2 linked regions of the Sorangium aterium genome follow. The protein of the gene in region 2 interacts with the protein of the main gene of each other region in a pairwise test. Links are inferred from orthologs where the notes say so. Each region holds a gene or a part of one and is shown on either strand. Other genes may lie near its edges.

What was found. Proteins that work in one complex are often made in the same cells at the same time.
Region 1: the proteins of ung (region 2) and ndk interact in binary tests that used the Escherichia coli proteins (3 or more experiments, as listed by UniProt). The link is inferred for Sorangium aterium from one-to-one orthologs.

The regions. Positions count from the first base shown.
Region 1 is NZ_JAQNDK010000003.1:296,012-298,695, reverse strand. Bases 1-2,681 are described here. They hold ndk (nucleoside-diphosphate kinase), read right to left. Parts: upstream 1,718-2,681; coding sequence 1,283-1,717; downstream 1-1,282. Other genes in these bases: POL72_RS25515 (response regulator), read left to right, coding at 2,055-2,681; POL72_RS25525 (hypothetical protein), read right to left, coding at 390-1,283; POL72_RS25530 (2,3,4,5-tetrahydropyridine-2,6-dicarboxylate N-succinyltransferase), read right to left, coding at 1-347. In the rest of the region: more of POL72_RS25515, read left to right, coding at 2,682-2,684. UniProt on the Escherichia coli protein: Major role in the synthesis of nucleoside triphosphates other than ATP. The ATP gamma phosphate is transferred to the NDP beta phosphate via a ping-pong mechanism, using a phosphorylated active-site intermediate.
Region 2 is NZ_JAQNDK010000001.1:1,081,577-1,084,399, forward strand. The notes cover bases 2-2,821. They hold ung (uracil-DNA glycosylase), read left to right. Parts: upstream 2-979; coding sequence 980-1,663; downstream 1,664-2,821. Other genes in these bases: POL72_RS03865 (hypothetical protein), read left to right, coding at 2-205; nth (endonuclease III), read left to right, coding at 340-972; POL72_RS03880 (YkgJ family cysteine cluster protein), read left to right, coding at 1,671-2,435; POL72_RS03885 (glutathione S-transferase family protein), read left to right, coding at 2,560-2,821. In the rest of the region: more of POL72_RS03865, read left to right, coding at 1-1; more of POL72_RS03885, read left to right, coding at 2,822-2,823. UniProt on the Escherichia coli protein: Excises uracil residues from the DNA which can arise as a result of misincorporation of dUMP residues by DNA polymerase or due to deamination of cytosine.

The DNA.
Region 1 (2,684 bases), on a different replicon or contig from region 2:
ACGACGCGCACGCCCGCCTTGTCGAGGCCGCGCTTGAGCGGGATCTTGTCGTGGAACTCGAAGGGGCCGGCCTCCATCACGCTCATGCCGCGGACCGAGAAGTAGAGAAGGATCGCCTCCTTGATCCACGCGTGCGTTACCCACCTGTGCGGCGCGCCCTCGCCGGTGGACGCCGCGCCTTCGCCGCCCGCCTGCGCGGTCTTGTCGGGCTCGGCGACGCGGAGCTGGCCTTGATCGAGGCACTCGATCGTGCGGAGGACCGCGGCCTCGTGCGCGGGCGAGCGCAGGAGCTCGCGGTCGCGGAACGCCGCCTCGACAAGGGACTTCATGGATTCTTCGGTGGCCATGGCGCCGCCTTTAGCACGGCCGAGCCAGCACCGGCACCGGGGTCAGAACGTCATGGTGACGACGCGCCCGCCCGTCCCCTCGACGAGCTCGATGCGCGCGCGGCGCGCGACGACGCGGGCCACGGCGGCCGCCCGCTCGCCGCCGTCGCGCAGCACCACGTCGAGGGCGACCGCCGGCGCCCCCTCACGCGGGCCGCGCTCGGCGATGCGCACCACCGAGCGCCCGTCCGAGAGGCGGGACACGGTGAGGTGCGGGCTCGCGACACCGGCGGCGCTGACCATGCCGACAGCGAGCTCCATGAGCCCGCTCACGGCGCGGACGTCGCCCTCCACCTCGTTGGCCCGGCCGTCGGAGGAGGCGACCGAGATGCCGACCACGGGCCGCCCCTCGGCCGGGGCGGCGCTCCAGTTGCGGAGCACGTCGATGAGATCGAGCGGCGTCGGGCGCAGCTCGAGGGTCGCGATCACGAGCTCGGACAGGCGCAGCGCGCCGCTCAGCTCCCGGGCCGTCCTGCGCACCGACGCCTCGAGCCCGAGGCGCTGCCGCGCGTCGATGCCGCGCTCGGAGCCGCCGCGATCTCCGCGACCGCGGCCAGGGCCGCGCGCCGGCGAGGCGCCGGCCGCGGCGCGGGACAGCTCGTCCGTGAGGCGCGCGACCTCGACGCCCGCGTGGCCGAGGACCGCGCAGGCGGCGTCGGCCGCCGCGGCGTCGGCCGCCACGGCGGCGTCTGTCTCGACGAAGCCGTCGCGGACCGCCGCGGACAGGCTGTCGAGGGCAACGACGAGCGCCGCGCACCCCTCGCAGACCTCCGGCAGCGCGAGCGCGACCCCACGCGGCCCGACGCGGCGCGAGCCGAGCAGGTGCGCGAAGCTCTCGATGCCTGCCGCGCCGTCCCGCGCCGCGCCGAGCGCAGCCGCGAGCCGCTCGCCGAGCATCAGGCCGTCGCGCTCGGCGCGACCTCGTAACCCGCGAAGAAGTAGGCGATCTCCCGCGCGGCGGTCGCCGGCTTGTCGGACCCGTGGACCGCGTTCTCGCCCACGTTCGCCCCGTAGAGCTTGCGGATCGTCCCTGCCGCCGCCTTGGCCGGGTCCGTCGCGCCGATGACCTCGCGGTACTTCGCCACCGCGTCCTCGCGCTCGAGCGCCATCACCAGGATGGGGCTTCGCGACATGAACGTCACGAGCTCGTCGAAGAAGCCGCGCCCCTGGTGCTCCGCGTAGAAGCCCTCGGCCTCCGCGCGGGTAAGGTGGATGCGCTTCATCGCTTTGACCGTGAAGCCCTCCTGCTCGAGGCGGGCGACGATCGCGCCGGCCGTGTTCTTTTCCATCGCATCAGGCTTGATGATTGAGAGTGTTCGCTCGAGGGCCATGGGCGGCCCAGTTAGGCGAAAACGCCGAGCGTTGCAAGCATCACGCATTCCGTCCCGGGAGTCCGCAGCCCGCCGCGCTGCACGATCCCTCGGCTGGTCGCGCTTCCGTCATCGCTGTCCGCCCCGCCACACCGCTCCAGGCTGCTCTCCCGGCCGCGCCCCAGGTTGCGGATCGGCCACGTCCGATCCCGCCCGCCCGTTGTCCGTCTCGGCTCTCCGCGCTCTCCTCGCGCTCGCGCGCCATCGCGTCCTTGTCGCAATTCCGTCTCGCGAGGGCGACGCGCGACACGCGCGATCGCCATCAAGCTGTCACAATGCGCTGCTACATACATCGGCCATGCCGAGCCACGTGCTCATCGTGGAGGACGAGCGCGACCTGCAGCGCGTCCTCACCTACAATTTCCGTCAGGCAGGGTTCGATGTGGTGTCCGCTGGGAGCGGGGAGACGGCGCTCCGCGCGGTCAAGGAGGAGCGGTTCGATCTCGTCCTGCTCGACCTGATGCTCCCGGACATGTCGGGCACGGAGATCTGCCGCCGCCTCAAGCAGAACCCACAGACATCGGCGGTGCCCGTCATCATGGTCACGGCCAAGGGCGAGGAGATCGACCGGATCGTCGGCTTCGAGCTCGGGGCCGACGACTACGTCGTCAAGCCGTTCAGCGTGCGCGAGCTCATCCTGCGCGCCCGGGCGATCCTCAAGCGCTCGGAGAGCCCGGCGTCGGCGCCGGAGAAGTTCGACTTCGGCATCCTGCGGGTCGATCGCGCCGCGCACCGGGCCTGGGTTCAGGAGGCCGAGATCGCGCTGACCGCCCTCGAGTTCCGCCTGCTCATGATGCTCTACGATCGCCGCGGGCGCGTGCTGTCGCGCGATCTCCTGCTCGACGAGGTGTGGGGCTCGCACGTCGACGTGACCGCGCGCAACGTCGACACCCACGTGAAGCGCGTCCGCGAGAAGCTCGGCGCGGCG
Region 2 (2,823 bases):
CGGGCTCTACGTGCTCGTCGAACACGCGCCGGGAGAGCACGCCGTCCTCCGGATCGACGGCGGGGCGATCACGACGTCAGCGCGCTTCCAGGTGGAACCTCGGGCCATCGTACACTGGAGGCCGGCAGGAGAGAGCGTGCACCTGCTCTTGGAAGCGCCGCTCGGCGACGTGCTCGTGGACGTGGCGCTCGGCAAGAAGGCGTGAGCGGCGCTGGCCGCTCGGGAAGGCGAGCGCCGACGCCCCGCGCTCGCCGCGCACAGCCTCGTCGCCCGGCGTCGCTGAGGGGCCGAGCGCCGCTGACGGGCGGCCCGGGGCTGGGTTACGCTGCGATGACCCCCATGAACGCCCGAGACCGCATCCCCCTCCTCCTCGCTCAACTGCGCGAGGAGTACCCCGACGCGCGTTACGAGCTCGACTGGAAGACGCCGCTCGATCTGCTCGTCGCGACCATCCTGGCCGCGCAGTGCACGGACGAGCGCGTCAACCGGGTGACCGCCACGCTCTTCCCGAAGTACCCGACGGCGCAGGCGTACGCCGACGCGCCCACGGCGGAGCTCGAGGAAGAGCTCAAGCCGACCGGCTTCTACCGCCAGAAGACGAAGATGGTGCAGGCCATGTGCAGGGAGCTCGTCGCGCGCTTCGGCGGCGAGGTGCCCGCGACCATGGCCGATCTCACCACGCTGCCGGGCGTGGCCAGGAAGACGGCGAACGTCGTGCTCAACACGGCGTTCGACATCGCCTCGGGGATCATCGTCGACACCCACGTCGCCCGCCTCAGCGGGCGCATCGGCCTCTCGAAGCGCGAGAAGCCCGAGCAGATCGAGGAGGATCTGATGAAGATCGTGCCGAAGGATCAATGGACGTTCTTCGGCCCCGCGCTGGTGCTGCACGGCCGCTACACCTGCGTCGCCAGGAAGCCGAAATGCGGGGAGTGCCGGATGAGCGAGTTCTGTCCGAAGGAAGGGGTCTGAGCGAGAGATGAAGATCGATCTACCTGCCTCGTGGGAGCGCGTGCTCGCCGGAGAGCTCGAGCAGCCGTACTTCAAGAAGCTGGCGCGCTTCGTCGAGGACGAGCGGAAGGCGCACCAGGTGTTTCCCGCGGAGGAGGACGTCTTCGCCGCGTTCAAGCTCACGCCGTACGAGAGCGTGCGCGTGCTGCTCCTCGGCCAGGACCCGTACCACGACGACGGGCAGGCCCACGGGCTGTGCTTCTCCGTGCGCCCGGGCGTCACGCCACCGCCGTCGCTGGCCAACATGTACAAGGAGGCGGTCTCGGATCTGCCGGGCTTCGCGATCCCCAGCCACGGCTGCCTCACCACGTGGGCGACCCAGGGGGTGCTGCTGCTGAACACCGTGCTCACCGTCCGGGCGCACACGCCGAACTCCCACAAGAACCAGGGCTGGGAGTCGTTCACCGACGCGGTCATCAAGAAGGTCAACGACAGGCCCGACGGGGTGGTGTTCGTGCTCTGGGGCGGCCACGCGCAGAAGAAGGCGAAGCTCATCGACGCGAAGCGCCACACGGTCATCAAGGCGGCTCACCCCTCGCCGCTGTCGGCGAGGAGCGGGTTCTTCGGCAGCAAGCCGTTCTCGACCATCAACAGCGCCCTCCGCGCCCGCGGCGCCGAGGAGATCGACTGGCGGCTCCCGGAGACCGCGTAACGCCGCGATGACGCCGCGGAAGCGCTCCCTGCCGCTCTCCCCGGGGACGCGGTACACCCCCGCCGTCCTCGAGGGGATCGCCGACGGGGAGCGCGCCGCGCTCGCGCCGTCGCTCGCCGCGCGCACCGAGGCCGGCGCGGTGTCGGCCGCGGCCTCGGCGCTCGCGCGGGCCGAGGCGCTGCAACGGGCCTCGGTGGGCGCCGAGCCGCCCGAGCGGCCCATCGCCTGCAGGGAAGGCTGCTCGACCTGCTGCGTCAGCAAGGTGCTCGTGCTGGCGCCGGAGGTGCTCCGCATCGCAGCCCACCTGCGCGCCACGCGGAGCCAGGCGGAGCTCGCCGCGCTGGAGGAGCGCGTCCGCGCGGCCGACGCGGCGACGCGCGGGCTCTCCCGCCTGGAGCGCGCCGAGGCCGGCGTCACCTGCCCGCTGCTCGACGAGCGCGGCGCCTGCTCGATCCACGCTGTCCGCCCTATCGTGTGCGCAGGCTGGAGCTCCCTCGACGCCGCGGCGTGCGAGCGCCACTTCGCCGCGCCCGCGTCCATCCCCACGGCGCCCATGCACCGCCCGGGCTACGAGGTCGCCAACGCCGTCCTCGCCGGGCTCGGATGGGCTGCGAAGGAGCAGGGCCTCGACGCCGCGCCGCTCGAGCTCATCGCCGCGCTGCGCATCGCGCTCGAGCGCCCGAACGCCGGCGAGCGGTGGCTCGCGCGCCTCCCGGTCTTCGCCGCGGCCCGCGACGCCGAGTGGCAGGAGGATCGGCGGCGCGAGGGATGAGCGCGCGCCGCGATCGGCCGCGTCATCTGGGCGCTCGCGGTCGGAGAAATCCGTTTAGGCTAGCGCGCCGCGGAGGTCGCCGCCGGTCGGCGCCTCGCGACGGAACACAGGACAAGGAGACGCGATGAAGATCTACGGACATCCCATGAGCACGTGTACGCGCAAGGTGCTGACGGTGCTCGCCGAGAAGGGCCAGGAGGCGCAGTTCGTGCTCGTCGACCTGACGAAGGGCGCGCACAAGCAGCCCGAGCACCTCGCGCGCCACCCGTTCGGCGTGATCCCGGTGCTCGAGGACGAGGACTTCACGCTCTACGAGTCGAGGGCGATCATGCGTTACCTCGATCACAAGCTCCCGGGAGCTCCGCTGACGCCGACCGAGCTCAGGGCG